Regions from separate parts of the Paenibacillus intestini genome, predicted to be linked through region 1. Evidence: riboswitches for the same ligand, from Rfam matches in the RefSeq annotation. Region 1 holds a riboswitch; each other region holds the start of a gene.
What was found. Region 1 has a riboswitch for S-adenosylmethionine ahead of mmuP (S-methylmethionine permease). Riboswitches for the same ligand answer to the same signal wherever they lie in the genome.
Positions count from the first base shown of each region.

Region 2: another riboswitch for S-adenosylmethionine. It lies ahead of J2T16_RS19960 (methionine ABC transporter ATP-binding protein); the one in region 1 lies ahead of mmuP (S-methylmethionine permease).
Region 3: another riboswitch for S-adenosylmethionine. It lies ahead of metA (homoserine O-acetyltransferase MetA); the one in region 1 lies ahead of mmuP (S-methylmethionine permease).

Region 1 is NZ_JAURUN010000010.1:177,327-183,100, reverse strand. It holds gene J2T16_RS23155 (GerAB/ArcD/ProY family transporter) at 1-1,017, shown strand, start outside; gene J2T16_RS23150 (Ger(x)C family spore germination protein) at 1,014-2,216, shown strand; SAM riboswitch class I at 2,354-2,455, shown strand; gene mmuP (S-methylmethionine permease) at 2,548-3,942, shown strand; gene mmuM (homocysteine S-methyltransferase) at 3,939-5,015, shown strand; gene J2T16_RS23135 (ABC transporter permease) at 5,149-5,774, opposite strand, start outside.
Region 2 is NZ_JAURUN010000008.1:62,466-68,239, forward strand. It holds gene J2T16_RS19940 (DUF2515 family protein) at 1-259, opposite strand, end outside; gene J2T16_RS19945 (thioredoxin family protein) at 401-745, shown strand; gene J2T16_RS19950 (COX15/CtaA family protein) at 1,218-2,105, shown strand; gene J2T16_RS19955 (Cthe_2314 family HEPN domain-containing protein) at 2,370-3,089, shown strand; SAM riboswitch class I at 3,261-3,400, shown strand; gene J2T16_RS19960 (methionine ABC transporter ATP-binding protein) at 3,522-4,556, shown strand; gene J2T16_RS19965 (methionine ABC transporter permease) at 4,556-5,215, shown strand; gene J2T16_RS19970 (MetQ/NlpA family ABC transporter substrate-binding protein) at 5,256-5,774, shown strand, end outside.
Region 3 is NZ_JAURUN010000002.1:916,536-922,309, reverse strand. It holds gene J2T16_RS09195 (MOSC domain-containing protein) at 1-212, shown strand, start outside; gene J2T16_RS09190 (ROK family protein) at 290-1,177, shown strand; gene J2T16_RS09185 (HRDC domain-containing protein) at 1,357-2,358, shown strand; gene corA (magnesium/cobalt transporter CorA) at 2,468-3,403, opposite strand; gene J2T16_RS09175 (hypothetical protein) at 3,402-3,650, shown strand; SAM riboswitch class I at 3,862-3,986, shown strand; gene metA (homoserine O-acetyltransferase MetA) at 4,113-5,030, shown strand; gene J2T16_RS09165 (aminotransferase class I/II-fold pyridoxal phosphate-dependent enzyme) at 5,055-5,774, shown strand, end outside.

The DNA.
Region 1 (5,774 bases):
CTGCCTAGGACAACCAGCAAAGCTGTCGGAACACCTGACGTATGGATTTCTATCCTCCTCTCCGGGCTGATTATCACGGGTGTGGGAATCATTCTGGTGACCTTATGCCGACGTTTCCCGGAAAAGACCGTTTTCCAATTCACTCGGGAAATTACGGGGCGCCCGATTGCTTACATACTGGGCTTTGCGAACATTCTTTATTTTATGGTGATTGCCGCCTTCGAAATTCGGGTGATGGCTGACGTTACCGGAATGTATCTGCTCGAACGTACCCCTACTTGGGCCATTGTGATGGTGTTTATGTGGATTGGAATCTATCTGATCTCTGGCGGACTTCCAGTCATCGTGCGTGTGTTTGAGATCATTTTGCCGATTACCTTGGTCATATTTGTGATGGAAATTTTGCTTAGTAATCAGTTGTTCGAGATCGGTAATCTCAGACCTGTACTTGGAGAGGGCATCATGCCTGTTGTTAAAGGGTTGAAACCTTCCTTGCTCTCATATACAGGTTATGAAGTGATGCTGGTCATTACGGCATATATGCAAAATCCGAAGAAAAGCAATAAGGCCATGACTTGGGGGCTGGGCATATCTACATCGATTTATTTGATCACGGTCGTTATGGTCGTTGGCAGTTTATCGCTCGATGGAATTAAAACGAGAACCTGGCCAACGCTGGATCTGGTTCGAAGTTTTGAGATTCAGGGTTTGATCTTTGAGCGCTTCGAATCATTATTGCTGGTCATCTGGATTTTGCAGATTTTTTCTACATTTGCCATCACCCATTATTGCGCTTCTGTGGGGATTCGTGATCTGTTTAAAGCTAAAAAGATGCGGACCATTATGTACTGTCTTCTACCGTTTATCTATTTGGCAGCCATGGTTCCCAAAAATGTATATGAAACATTTGCACTAGGTGACATGCTGGGCAATGCATCTGTCGTTTTGTTTGCCATCATGCCTTTGGTATTGTTACTGCTGAGCATTATTCGAAAAAAGGGAGGTAAGCATGCATGATTCCAATCCGGTGGATGCGTATCATCTCTGCGTTACTGATTCTCGGTCTGATCTCCGGGTGCTGGAGCAGCCGGGAAATTGAGGATTTGAGCCTGTATGTTGGTCTCGGCATTGATGTTGGCAAGGAAACCGAGTTTGAGAAAAAAATAGCAGCCCAGAGAGGGGGCTATCCCAAAGAAGATAATGTCACCGCAACCGTTCAGATTGCTCCAGGGAAATCGAGTGGTCAGCAGAGCGATGAGGGAGGGTCACCTTCTTCTGGAAAATCATCCTACTCCAATGAACAACTTACCGGGGATTCGTTGCTTCAAATATTTCGTCAGTTTTCCTTACGCCGAGATCGTCCGCTCATTGGACATCATCTGAAAGTTATCGTGATTTCCAAAGATATTGCTAAAAAGTATGGACTACAACAGTTGCTTGATTTTGTGCTGCGGGATAACGATATTCGCCCCAATTGCCTTGTGCTGATTAGCCATCACCGTGCGCTGGATGTACTCACTTCGAGAGATCCTTCCCGGATTCCAGCCTTTTATCTTACGGGTATCACAAATAATTCGTACATCTCCAATAAGATACTGGAGCCGGTTTCGCTAGCCAAACTGGATGCGGAGATGCAGTCTGGATCCAGCTTTTTGCTTCAAAATGTGTTGAATGCAGATGGCGAGGATAAATTTTCAGGAGGCAGCATCTTTAAAGCGAAAACAACGAAATATATCGGGGAGCTTAGCCAAACCGACCTGGAAGCATTATCTTGGATTAAGCCCAAGGAAAAGGCGGGCGGGGTCATTAAAACATACAGTAAAGAAGGCTTCACTGTCCTCTATGAAATTAAGAAAAAGACCACAAAAATCATTCCGAAGGTAGTTCGAGGGGACATCTCATTTCACGTCAAGGCAGAGTCCGAAGGCTGGCTAATGGAGGATTGGCGTTCCCCTGAAAAAGAAGAGAAGGGAGCCTATCTGAAGGAACTGGAGAAGGATTTTGCCAAAATCGTAGATCAACAGATCGATCAAATGCTCTATAAACTCCAGCATACGTATAAAGCTGACGTTGCCGGTTTTCGGGACAGCATTCGCATCCATTATCCAAAAACGTGGAAAAAGGTAAAAGATAACTGGGATGAAGTGTTTGCGACAGTACCTATTACCTATGAGATTAAAACGAGTATTATAAATCCGGGTTCCTCTACAGAGTAGCTCTATACTCCCGTTCGCAAAAACTTTATGTGTTAATTTCAGCACAAGAATATGGAAAGCTCTGCTTGGGTCGGTTATCGTGTTTATTTAAATGTTGACACATCAGGCAGCAGTCGATATAGTTATACAAAATCATTTTCTTATCCAGAGAGGTGGAGGGACTGGCCCTTAGAAACCTCAGCAACAGATCTGAAGGATACTGTGCTAATTCCAGCGGGTGAAAGCCTGATAGATAGGAGCGTTTGTTTTTATTTGTCAGTTACGGCGCACTCTTCAGGAAAGAGTGGGTCTTTTTTGTTTGTTCTGGATGAAGAAGCAGGGAGCAGGTTATATGGAGAATAGTAACGATAAAGGCCAATTTCAGCGAAAAATGCAAACGAGGCATGTAGTTATGCTCTCTCTTGGTGGCGTCATAGGAACAGGACTGTTCCTTAGCTCAGGGTATACCATTCAACAAGCCGGACCGCTCGGTACGATTTTGTCCTATTTGATCGGTGCTTTGGTGGTGTACCTGGTGATGCTCTGTCTTGGCGAACTGTCTGTGCATATGCCGGAGACGGGTGCATTCCATAGTTATGCGGCTAAATACATTGGACCAGCGACAGGATACACGGTGGCCTGGCTGTACTGGCTTACTTGGACCGTAGCGCTCGGATCAGAATTTACAGCCGCAGGACTGCTTATGCAACGCTGGTTTCCGTCTGTGAACGTCTGGATCTGGAGTGCGTTGTTTGCCGTGATGATCTTCCTGTTTAATGCGTTCACGGTAAAACTTTTTGCCGAATCAGAATTTTGGTTCTCCTTGGTGAAAGTGATGACGATTGTCATCTTTATTATTCTTGGTGGTGCTGCCATGTTTGGTATTATTCCGATGGCAAATGCTGAACCGGCTCCGTTCTTTTCCAACATTACAGCGTCTGGGTGGTTCCCATACGGGGCAACTGCGATTCTGATGACGATGCTGGCGGTCAATTTTGCCTTTTCGGGTACGGAACTGATTGGTATTGCCGCAGGCGAAACGGAAAATCCGGAAAAAACCATTCCGAAGGCCATTCACACCACGCTGTGGCGTTTGATTATTTTCTTTATTGGCACGATTGTTATTCTGTCAGCATTGCTTCCGATGTCAGATGCGAGCGTGCTGGAGAGTCCGTTCGTTGCTGTCATGGAGCGGATCGGTGTTCCATATGCAGCCGACATCATGAACTTTGTTATTTTAACGGCGATTCTATCCGCAGCGAATTCGGGGTTATATGCTTCATCACGGATGCTCTGGTCATTGGCGGATAAAAAAACCATCTCTCCATGGTTTGCCCAGTTGACCAAACGCGGTGTGCCGTTCAATGCACTTGTGCTTAGTATGGCCGGTGGTGCACTGGCTTTACTGTCCAGCATCATTGCACCCGGGACGGTCTATATTACACTTGTATCCATCTCGGGTCTTGCTGTGGTAGTTGTCTGGATGAGCATCAGCGTGTCTCAATACATGTTCCGTAGACAGTATCTGCGGGAAGGACATGACGTGAAAGACCTGGTTTACCGAACGCCGCTGTATCCATTTGTGCCTATCGTTTCATTTGTATTGTGCCTCGCATCCTGCATAGGTATCGCTTTTGACCCAACACAGCGGATTGCTTTATACTGTGGTATTCCATTCATTATTTTGTGTTATATCGTGTATTATTGGACGGATCGTACGAAGAAGAAAAGAGGGCTGACTTCATGACTCAACGTGAGCAAACGAATGATATAAATGTGGTTCAACGTATTCTGGACGAGTATCGAATTATGATTCTGGATGGAGCACTGGCGACGGAACTGGAACAGCATGGCTGTGATCTGGATGACCCGCTCTGGTCTGCACGTGTGTTGCTGGAGAACCCGGATGTTATCGTGAACGTGCATGCTGATTATTTCCGAGCAGGGGCAGATTGTGCAATTACCTCCAGTTATCAGGCAACAGTGGAGGGTTTCCGCAAGCGTGGAATCGGAGAAGAGGCTGCCCTGGATCTGATTCGAAAAACAGTGGAACTGGCGGCGAAGGCCAGAGATGATGTATGGGCAGAAGTGCAGGGAGCCACAGTAGCTGAAGGTTCAACAGGACAGCTTGTTGACATTTCTTCGGGACGAGCCGAGAACGTGGGGAACGAGCAGAGTGAATATCGTACTGGTGAACACACTAGTGGCGAGAAGTTGCGTCGTCCGCGACCTGTCGTTGCTGGCTCTGTCGGCCCATACGGTGCCTATCTGGCAGATGGTTCGGAATATGTGGGACATTACGGTGTATCAGATGAGACACTGGCTGCATTTCACCGACCTCGCATGGCTGCGCTAATTGAAGCAGGAGCTGACATTCTGGCCTTCGAGACGATTCCTTCGTTGCAGGAGGCTCGTGTTCTTGTAGAATTGCTTAAGGAGTTTCCAGAGGCTTATGCGTGGCTTTCTTTTTCATTAAAAGATGGGACAAGCATCAGCGAGGGAACATCGCTTGAGGTATGCGCACAGACATTTGGCTCTGAACGGCAGATTGCGGCAATCGGCCTGAATTGCGCTCCAATGGAAGTGGTCACGGAAGCCATTGGTATCCTGCGCCAAGCTTGCGATAAACCAATCATCGTGTACCCGAATTCAGGTGAAACCTACGATGCCGAGACCAAAACATGGAGTGGCCAAGGTTCCTGCGGAAGCATGAAGGACGCATCAGAACAATGGGTTGCCGCTGGTGCTCAGATTATTGGTGGATGCTGCCGGACAACACCGCATCAGATCAGCGAGCTGGCAAAGAAGTGGCGTAGTTAGTAGACCGAATTTTTTTATAGAACAAACCTGAATAAGAACATAAAAATATATATAAACCTAAAAAACTTATATAATCTCCAACAGCCCTTACCTTTTTTTAATAGGTAAGGGCTCTTTTCAGATTTTTTTTAGGTTATTCAATAACTAACATACGTGGTGATGCCTTGCGAATTTCCCGGGATGCCAGCCAGCATCCGATTGCTGCTGCCAATATACTCAAACAGGCGAATAGCAGAATGCCCCATCCATTCAGAACCAAGGGAAGGTGTACGATTCCATATCCTGAGAGAACTTGTTCAAGTAGCCGGGGAAGAAGGTATACACCCGCAATAACACCAAACATCGAACCAATCAGGGATAACGATGCGATACCAAACGTGAGAGATGAACGAATACTACTGGATGTCATACCTATTGATTTGTAGATGCCATACGTCATGTTTTCTTTGCGAATACTGATCCGGCAGGTACTGAAGATGATCATAAAGGTAACGATGATGAACAGTAGACCAATCAGAGCCATTGGATATATAAGAATGTTTGCCGCTTCTGCAAAAACGGAATCCAGCAGTGTTTTTTGCGTGACGATGGAAGCAGAGTCTCTGAACCGCTCATTCAGTTGGGCTGCAATTGCCCCTGCTTGTGATGGGTCGGTGACATTAATAAAGGCAACATCTACATCACTGTAACTTGGATTTACGTTCTTAACCGCCTGAACGGTGATTCTCCCGGATACCGACATGTTTGCGATTGCTTGAT
Region 2 (5,774 bases), on a different contig from region 1:
CACGTTGTGCCTGAATGTTGCGTGCAGGAGATGGCTTGCCTGTTGTAGGGATTAACTTCTCCACCTCAGCTTGCAGAGCGGCAGCTGTATCTGCGTTCCAATTCAGGTCACGCAAAGGATGTCTAAGCCTTGCGGACGCATGCCAGGCGGCTTGTTTACCTCGCCATACTTCCAGGGCTGCTCCGGGAATGGAGCGAATGATCTGTACAATGGAGCCTGAATGCTGGTTTTCCGAAGAGTCATTTCTGGTGGAAGTCATGAATGGAACATCCTTTCATGAATATCTGTGTTTGATATGCCAGGACTTGTGGTTATTCTAAGTATGCGCTGAACATTTGACTTCCAATCACCAATTTGCTTCACTTAGAGGGAGACGAGGTACAGAAAGGGAGATGTGACAATGGAACAGATTACATCCAAGCCGGAATTTGATGTGGCGATTCAATCTCCACGTTTGACAGTGGCCGTATTTAAGGCAGACTGGTGCGGGGATTGCAAATACATCGATCCGTTTATGCCTGAGGTGGAAACGAAGTATTCACGTGACTTGACCCTGATTGAAGTGGATGTTGATCAGGTGGGTACAGTAAGTCAGGAGCAAAATATTTTGGGTATTCCAAGTTTTGTAGCTTACACAGATGGACGTGAACTGGTGCGCTACGTGAACAAGCTACGTAAGTCGAGAGAAGAGATTGAGCAGTTTTTGGATCGTGCGGTTGAGGTCTACAATACCATTCACAAGTAAGGCCTAAGTGCATCGCAGGGAATGAATGTCTTCAAGACAGGGTAGACTGTAAGATAGGTATGCAAATACAAGGCTGTCGGTTGAGCCGTCTTCAGGCTTAAGACTGCCTTGTTTTTATTTGGCTTGAGGTGAGTAGCTTAAGGCTACCGAGATGGGTAGGGGCCTACATACATAAATTCGAAATATAATGACCTGCTGGTCAAAATTTTAATAGACGTTAACATTTTGTCACAAAGCGCGGCGTCAATGATGCTTTTATCCGGTATAATGGATTTAGTTGTGAAATTAGTGTCAAAGTACAAAACAAGTGCTGTAATGAGCCTTCTTATGGAAACAACACTAGCAACAATAATGAATCGGCATTGATTATCAAGCGAAGAAACTTCTTCGCCATCTTAAACCAACAGCGGGTGAGAAAAAATTGAAGCACTTAACATTGTTTAAATGGTTAACCGTATTGACCTGTCTCGTTATGTTCCTGGCTACCTTTGGCGGCGGGATCGTGACGAAAACCGAATCGGGCCTTGGCTGCGGAACACAGTGGCCTTTATGTAACGGTAAGCTTGTACCAGCACATACTGTTGCCTCTCTGATTGAATATTCCCACCGTGCTGTCAGCGCACTGGCAGGACTACTGTCCATCGCATCTTTTGTTGCCTTCTTACGCTTTGGCAAACAGCGTCGTGATTTGCAATTGTTCTCGTTTCTAACCCTTTTATTTGTGATTATTCAGGGAATCATGGGCGCTTTCGCCGTTGTGTTCTCGCAATCTTCCGCGGTCATGGCTCTACACTTTGGGTTCGCACTCATTGCTTTTGCCAGTTCATTGATGATGGCTCTCGGGATTAGGCAAGAGGCGAGATATGGCGGTTTGGAACGTCTGAACCAGTATCCGCGCGTTAGTAAGGGATTTCGTAACCTGGTCTGGTTTTCAACCATCTATACGTACCTGGTCGTGTATACAGGCGCATTTGTAAGCCATACGAATTCGGCTGGCGGGTGTTCCGGATTCCCGCTATGTAATGGGCAGATTGTGCCTGAACTTTCTGGCGGGGTAGCTGTGGCCTTTGCCCATCGTCTGGCAGCTGTGTCACTCGTGATCGTAATCGCGATCCTAGGACATTTTGCTTACCGTAAACACCCGGACAACCGTGAATTGCGGACACTCGGTGTGTTATCCGTCGTTTTAATTCTGTTGCAAGTGGTTATCGGTATGTTCATGATGTGGACGATTAATCGCCCGGAAGTTTACATGTTTGTGGCGCTGGCACATATGCTGGATATCGCTATACTGTTCGGTATCTTGACCTATATGAGCTTCCTTGTGTACAAGCTGCACCGCCCGGTGAACCGTTTCTAAACAGCTTATGAATTTAGTGTTTAAAAAAAGTGAGTTTATTACATTGTCCTGAAGCTGCGCTGGGCCATGTTGGAAAGTCCACCATCCGGTGATGTAGATCATTGGAGAGGTGGACTTTTGTTTGATGTCGGAGGTAGCAGGGCAACCTAAATCAAGTTGTAACGATTAACCGAACGTCACATAGCGCTTTAATTCATCTTCAGCTGTTCAACAGCTGTGAAAACATATATATTTTGCATCATCAGTGGAAAGAGGAGGTCTTCTATGCTACGTACGTTACTGGGAGAAAAGCCACGAGTGAATCAAGGGAAACTGAAACAAGCCATGGATACCATGGCGTTTACACTGGAGTCTTTTGAAAAACAGATGTATGTGGATCATGATCCGAACCATGATTATCGGAAGCTGTATGTATGGACACAGGGACTAATCTCTTCGTTGGATGAACTGGAGCAGAGTTATTTTGCCGCCGCACATTTTCGTAAAAAAGTAGTTGCAGGTTCAACGCGCGATATGAGTTCTGCTGAGAAATCTGAGTATGCCCGGTACGTTTATTTTTATAAAGATGCCTTTATTCGGTGCTTCGCGATTCTGGACAAATTGGGTACGGTCTTGAATGAAGTTTTCCAACTAAATACATCCAAAACCAAAGTGCATTTCTCCTATTATACCGTTCTGAGGCAATTCGAATATTATCGGGATCATCATGAGTTGGCGCAGCAATTAATTAAGATTAAGGAAGCGTACCGAGAACCGATGAGCAGATTGCGAAAGCGACGTAATATGGAGATTCATTACATGAATTCGGAAATGCAGGATGATTTGTGGCAGTTACATCAGACGTTGCGTGGCAAAGTGAAGCTGGAGGATCTGGATCAGCATCTTCTCGAGATGCAGCAAGGTGTAGATATGGTCTGTGAAACACTGAATATGGCCTATCGATACATCAATCGAATCTGGCGTAAACAGATTTTGAAACATTAGGTATAGCAATGATTTTAAATAATACTATTTGACAAATCGGAATACTTTGATTATACTGAGTTCCAGATCGAATCTTACATGGAATCGTGTCTTCAATACAGCATTTGATGCAGTTCGGTCATTATACTTGACGAACTACATGAAACTATATAATCCTACAACTTTATATTTCTCTTATCGAGAGTGGCGGAGGGACAGGCCCGATGAAGCCCGGCAACCGATCAACGATGATGACATGAATGGTTATCCTTGTTGATGTTAGGTGCTAATTCCTACAGAATCATGTTGCACATGATTTTGGCAGATGAGAAGGTCATTTCACGTGAAGAGCCATCTTTGTATCTGCAAAGGGCTCTTTTTTTGCGTAGAACGGGGAGTTTTCCCTTCCTTCGGGTAAAGATATATGTAGGTGATGGGGAAGGAGCAGTATTAGTGATTGAATTGGTTGGATTAACCAAAACATATGGCAGACGTGCCAAAACAACGACGGCGTTGTCACACCTTGATCTGAAGATTCAGAAGGGTGAGATTTTTGGAGTTATTGGTCACTCAGGTGCAGGGAAAAGCACATTGATCCGATGTATCAATTTACTTGAGCGCCCGACAGAAGGTGAGGTTTGGGTCGATGGTATTAACCTGACTGAGCTTAGCAAAAGTGAACTACAGCAGCAAAGACGCAAGATTGGTATGATCTTTCAGCATTTTAATCTGCTGTCTTCTGCAACGGTATACGACAATGTGGCTTTCCCTTTAAAACTGGTCAACACACCTAAGGATGCGATTGATCGCAAGGTGAAGGAAATGCTCGCTCTGGTTGGTCTGGAGCAGCATAGCAGCAAATATCCGGCACAGCTGTCTGGCGGACAGAAGCAACGGGTAGGGATAGCGAGAGCTCTGGCAAGTGACCCGAGTGTACTTCTTTGTGATGAGGCAACTTCGGCACTTGATCCGCAAACAACAAATTCGATTCTGAAGTTATTGCTGGATATTAATGAAAAGTATAATCTGACCATTGTGCTGATTACACACGAGATGCATGTCATCCAGAACATTTGCGACCGGGTAGCCGTTATCCATCAAGGTGGCATCGTGGAGCAAGGCCCAGTGACGGAAGTGTTCCTGAAACCGCAACATGCGATCACGCGGGATTTTGTCTCACGTGACAGCGAAGGTGGACTGGCACTGGAGGAAACGGTTATGGCAAATGCAGGGACGGAGTTGCCAGCAGGTGTTTCTTCCAAGTTAGTGAAGGTTTCATTTCTTGGAGATAAAACCTATGAGGCGATTCTGTCGAGAACAGTTCGTAAAACAGGTGTGGATTTCGCTATTCTGCAAGGTACAATCTCTACAATCAAGCAGGTTCCTTACGGTCAACTGACGGTACGTTTTGAAGGTGACTCCGCTGCGATTGAACAGACCTTGTCTGAACTAACTGCAGAAGGACTTGATGTGGAGGTGCTCCGATAATGGATTTTTCCAAAGTACGCTGGGAAGAGGTCGGTACGGCCTCCATTGAAACATTGCAGATTCTTGCTGTATCCGGTTTGTTTACTGTTCTCTTGGGTTTGCCCCTTGGTGTCATTCTGTTTATGACAGGCCGTTCGGCTTCACCTAGTTCAAAGCTAACCTACATCATATTATCTGTTATTGTTAATATTTTACGTTCGGTACCTTTCATCATATTAATTGTTGCTCTTATTCCGTTTACGCGTACGCTGGTGGGCACCGCTACAGGTGTGCTTGGTGTCATTCCACCGCTGGTTATCTCGGCTGCTCCGTATTTTGCACGTCTGGTGGAGAATACTTTACGTGAAGTGGACCGCGGTGTCATTGAAGCAGCTCAGGCAATGGGGGCATCTACAGCTCAGATCGTCAGACGGGTGTTGTTACCTGAGGCTTTACCTGGCTTGCTTGCCGGAATTACAATTACCATCGTTACGTTGGTGTCCTATACGGCCATGGCGGGTATGGTCGGCGGTGGAGGTCTGGGTACACTGGCCATTAACTATGGATACTATCGATATCAGAATGAGATCATGATTATTTCTGTTGTATCCATGATTATACTGGTTCAGCTCTTACAGATGATTGGCGATCGTCTGGTCATTTATTTCACCCGGAAATAACAGATAGATTGAAAAATAAAAATGCGAAGGGGTTTTACAGATGAAAAAATGGTCTATTATTTTACTCAGCTTGATGATGATTGCCGTGCTCGCAGCTTGCGGCAACAACAAGAAATCCGACAGTGGTGCGGATAACGCAGCAGGTGCTCCGCGTACCGTTGAATTGAAAGTCGGTGCTTCGCCTACACCACATGCTGAAATTCTGGAAAGCATCAAACCTGAACTTGAAGCACAAGGCATTCGTTTACAAGTGGTGACGTTTAACGACTATGTGCAACCTAACCAACAGCTGGCAGATAAGAAACTGGACGCAAACTTTTTCCAGCATCAGCCTTATCTTGATACAGAGAACAAAGAGCGCGGATTCAACCTTGTTGCTGTGACTCCAGTCCATGTTGAGCCTTTCGGTGGTTACTCCAAAAAGATTAAATCCCTGGATGAACTGAAAGATGGCGCTAAAGTGGCTATTCCAAACGACCCATCGAATGGTGGACGTGCACTCTTGTTGCTTGCGAAAAAAGGTCTGATCACCCTCAAAGATGATACAAACATCGCATCC
Region 3 (5,774 bases), on a different contig from region 1:
GAGTATTGCAAGAGGGAGAGGTTGGCCCTGCATCACGTTTCAGAAGAGTTCGCACAGATACTTCATACATGACGATTCTTGAAGCTAACCGGATCATGCATCAGGGGAAACAGGATGTGGAAGGGATGCAGGCTCTACTCTCTATTCCTGTGCTCTCGGATAGTTGGAAACAGACATTGCTTAAACGGTTGAACAAGCTTGAGCGTAACTGAGCCCTGCTGAATAGTCCGAACCGCTATATGGATACGGCAGTGTTCCTATTACAAACCAACGTAGGAGTGAGATCAACATGACAGTTTTAGGTGCGATTGAAGCAGGCGGAACCAAATTTGTATGTGGCCTTGGTACAGAACACGGAGAGGTCCTGGAACGAGTTAGTTTCCCTACAACCACGCCGGAAGAAACGATGGCTCAGGTCATCTCTTTTTTTGAGGGCAAAGGTATTGAAGCAATGGGGGTAGGTTCTTTCGGGCCAATTGATCCCATTGAAGGAAGTCCAACCTATGGTTATATTACGACAACACCGAAGCCGCATTGGGGACAGTACAACATGATTGGCAAACTCAAAGAACACTTTGATGTACCGATGACGTTTGACACCGATGTGAATGGAGCAGCTTTGGGTGAAGCCACTTGGGGAGCTGCGCAGGGGCTGGATAGCTGTCTGTATATTACGGTAGGTACAGGCATCGGTGCAGGAGCTGTCGTTGGCGGAAAAATGGTGCACGGACTGTCTCATCCCGAGATGGGCCATATTATCGTGCGGAGACATCCCGAGGATTCATATGCAGGATTTTGCCCATACCATGGAGACTGTCTGGAAGGGCTTGCGGCGGGGCCGGCCCTGAACAAGCGCTGGGAACAACCTGCTTATGAATTGCCAGCAGATCACAAAGCCTGGGAGATTGAAGCGCATTATCTTGCACATGCTCTAATGAATTATGTGCTGATTCTTTCGCCTCAGAAAATAGTGATGGGCGGAGGTGTGATGAAGCAGGAGCACCTATTCCCGATGGTTCGTAGCAAACTACAGGAATTGCTGGCAGGCTATGTGCAGCATCCGTCACTTCATGCTGGAATTGATGCGTATGTTGTTCCACCAGGTCTGGGAGATAATGCTGGCTTGTGTGGTTCGCTGGCACTGGCGAAACTGGCCTTGTCAAATAAACGCATTTAGGGATTGACGAAATTTACCAGTATGGTATGATGTGAGCAACAGCATAGTACGGTTAATGAGGAAGCACCTCTCTTGCAGCGATCTGCGGGAGAGGTGCTTTTTTGTGTTGTCTGGAGACAGAGACAGAGAATACCTTCGTTAATCGAACAGGCTGTATCGTCCAAAGGAGGGAACAAGTAATGGAAGTCATTTTCATGAACAAATTATCCAGAGTGTTTGATCAGCATGAACAGATTGCCCAGTTATGGATTGGCGAGGAGGAGAATACTTGGCACTTGGGATGGAGTCGTTATGAAGCAGGGGATCGGGAAGATACGATCTGGTATGAAGGTCATTCGTGGGAAGAGCTGATGCACATATATCGTCATCAACTTGCCATGCAGATGAGCGAAGGGTATCGTCCATTGATGCATGGGTTGTACAATGAAAATGAGGATCTGAAGCTACGTAGTTATGCAGGCCAGCGTCTGCATTGTTTTAGTGAATTATACGGAAATGAACAATTGTATGAGGATTTATGCACATGGCGCAGGCAAAAAGCGGCTTCGGATCGGAAGGCTCCTTATTTTGTAGCGACGAATCGTTTGTTGCGGCTGATCAGTGCGTTTGTTCCACATACGATGGATGAGCTGATGCAACTGCCGGGCGTTGGTGAGAGCAAAGCAGCAGAATATGGGCTGGAATGGCTTGAAATGATGAGTGGAATCGAACAATCGAGACCTTTTCCGTTAGACTGGGTGTACATCGTATTGCAAGAAGAAGAGTACGAAAGTTGGTTATATAAGCAGAAAGAGCAGAAGTACAAGCAGGAACTGGATAAATTCATTACGCGTAAGCACGTGCTGGAAGGCATGAAAGAGGGACAGACCTTAGAAGAGATCGTGAATCGATCTGGTCTATCACGGCGTGAATTAATCGAACTGCTCGAAACATTGGATCTGGAAGGGTATGACACGGATTCATTGCTGGATGTAGAACTGGCCGTTATGCCTGAGACTGAACAAGAGGCGGTATGGAACGCATATGAGGAGTTAGGAGATACATTTCTGAAGCCTGTGTTACATAAAGTTTACGGAGGAGAGCGCCCTGAAGGAGGGAGCTTGGAGCAAGTGTATGAACGGTTACGGATGATTCGCATCCGTTTTCGGAGACATACTGAAACAGAGCGTAATGTTGGTTAGCTAAAATACGCCGTGAGGCGGTGATATTAAAAAAGACGAAGTCGTCCCTGTGAAGGAGCGCTTCGTCTTATTCTTTAAATGGTATGATATAGCGGATAGAGCGGTCGTTTCAGATCCAGTCTTTTTTACGGAAAATAAAGAACATCGTCAGACCGAGTGTAATCATCAGGCCGATAACAGCATAATACCCGTATTTCCAGTGTAATTCGGGCATGTTGTCAAAGTTCATTCCATAAATACCGGTGATAACGGTCAGAGGCATGAACACGGTGGTGATGGCGGTAAACACACGCATGATCTCATTCGCGCGGTTAGCGATACTGGACTGATAGGCTTCTCGCAAGTTGCCCATCAGATCGCGGTACGTTTCAAAGGTTTCCGATATTTTTACGGCGTTCTCGTAAATGTCGCTGAAATATTTTTGCAGCTGATCATCAATGAGACGCAGATCTTTTTTGTTGAGTGTATTAATGACCTCTTTTTGAGGTCCCAGTACTTTCTTCAGCCACAAAATCTCGCTTCGCAGACCGATAATCTCATTCAGATGTGACTTTTTGGTATGCATCAGAATGTCTTCCTCAAGTTTCTCAATTCGCGCTTCAATTCGATCACCAACGGTGAAGTAATTGTCCACAATCAAGTCAACAAGCAAGTAGAGGAGACGATCTGGACTGCTGATTTCCTGTTCCCAGAGAATCGGCTTCAATGTACGTAGTTCGCTGATCTTTTGTTTGGTAACCGTAATGATAAAATGTCTACCGAGAAAGAGATTGACTGCACGCAGGAAGATCTCTTCATCATCAAAACGAATGCTATTAATCACGATAAAATAATGGTTCTCATAAATCTCAATCTTCGGACGCTGTTCTTCATCACTCAAGCAATCCTCAACAGCCAGATCATGCATGGAGAACAGCGGCTGAAGTACAGCCAAATCGTCCACGTCCGCATCAATCCAGTAGAACCCTTCTGCTGGTGGAGTCAGCGCTTGCTGAATGTCATCCACCGGGATAAATACACCGTTGTTAACCAACCGGATTTTCATGTTATCTACTCCTTGTGCACCCGCCGTCTTGGCGGATTTCATCGTTAATATGGGCGCAAAAGAACAGATCAGCCGGTCGGCAGCGGAGCCTGTTATGAGGACTGTACTGCGTCATCAATCTATAATCAAACGGAAGAAACGTCCCGCTGCCGACATGCTGATGTCAATTCTCTATGCAGTTGTTCGGAATTCGACTGCCAGTTGGGCCTCGGGTCGCCATCCATTTAATATGTCACCTCTCACATAAGGGCTTATAAACACTTGTCTAGTATACCGCTGGTCTAGGGTGCTTTCAAGCGCAAAAATGTGTCTATTTCACGCTCTGAGGCAGTGTATGACAACGGATGATGAACGGTTCCGAGTTTAGGTTCAAAACCAATCAACTGGTTCTTGACGTGAGGGCAGTAATGTTTTAAAGTAAAAGTTAATATATCTGAATTAAAATTGAATACAGCGAAATCTTATCAAGAGTAGGTGGAGGGACCAGCCCGATGAAACCCGGCAACCGGCGATATAACGCACGGTGCTAATTCTTGCAGCGACCAAGCATCCTTGTGATGCTGTTGTAACTGAGAGATGAGAGAGGCGCATATCTGTTTACATATGACCTTTCTCGGAATCCGAGAGAGGTCTTTGTCATATGCAGAGCTTCTCAGAGCGTGATTTTCGCACCAGATGCGACCCATGAAAAAGGAGGAGTCAACTCACTATGCCAATTAAAATTCCAGACACATTACCAGCCAAAGAAGTGCTTGAGAGCGAGAATATTTTCGTCATGGACGAATCATCCGCATACAAGCAGGATATTCGTCCGCTCCGGATCGCCATACTGAATCTGATGCCTACGAAGGAAACGACGGAAACGCAATTGCTTCGTCTGGTAGGTAATACACCGATTCAAGTGGATGTTGTGCTGGTACACCCCAAATCCCATACTTCCAAGAACACATCTCAAGAATACCTGGATCTCTTTTATAAAACATTTGATGAGATCCAGCATCGCCGTTTTGACGGGATGATCATTACCGGTGCACCGGTAGAGCAAATGGATTTTGAGGACGTGAATTATTGGGAAGAGATTCAGGAAATCTTTGAATGGACCAAAACGAATGTAACTTCGACGATGCATATATGTTGGGCTTCTCAAGCAGGTCTATACCACCATTTTGATGTACCCAAAGTTCCGCTGGATGAAAAGTGTTTTGGCGTATTCCCGCATACGATCAACAAACCTCATGTTCCAATACTGCGTGGATTTGATGAAGTGTTCAACGTTCCACACTCCCGTCACACGGAGGTACGACGCGAGGATATTGAGAAAAATGATAAACTCGAAATTTTGGCTGAGTCCGAAGAAGCAGGGGTATTCCTGGTTGCCACCAAGGACGGTAAGCAAATTTTTGCCACAGGACATGCCGAGTATGATCCGTTTTCATTGAAATGGGAATATGACCGTGATGTTGCCAAGGGATTGGACATCGCGCTGCCGAAGTACTACTATCCAAAGGACGATCCTTCTCGGATACCTCCGGCTACATGGCGTGCACACGCTAACTTATTATTCTCTAACTGGCTCAATTACTATGTGTATCAGGAAACCCCTTACGATATTGGCCCACAAATCTAATCAAGATTACAGGAGGATGCAGTAATGGAAGATAACAAGTTGAAAATTGAAAGCCGTTTAGCTCAAATTGGGTCCATCAATGAACCCGTAACAGGTGCTGTTAACTTTCCGATCTATCAATCCACTGCGTTTCGTCACCCGAAGCTGGGACAAAGCACGGGGTTTGATTACATCCGTACAACAAACCCAACGCGCAAAGTATTAGAGGAAGCAGCAGCGGCTCTAGAGTCCGGTGATGCGGGTTTTGCCTGTAGCTCGGGCATGGCAGCACTGCAAACGATCTTTGCGATGTTCGGCCAAGGGGATCACCTGATTGTTTCTCTAGACCTGTATGGCGGTACATATCGCCTGTTGGAACGGATTTTGTCCCGGTTCGGTGTAACTGCAAGTTATGTAGATACGAACGATCTGGAAGCATTGGAGAACATCCGTCAGCCGAATACGAAGGCTGTTTTCATCGAGACACCAACTAATCCGCTCATGATGATTACGGACATTCAAGCTGTTGCTTCTTGGGCGAAAAAACACAATCTATTAACCATTGTAGATAATACGCTACTGACTCCATTCTTCCAGCGTCCGATTGAACTTGGTGCCGATATTATCATCCATAGTGCGACTAAATATCTGGGCGGACATAATGATGTGCTCGCTGGATTGATCATCACCAAAGGTGAAGCCTTGTCTGCCGAGATGGCGTTCCTTCATAACTCCATTGGAGCTGTGTTATCACCGAGTGATTCA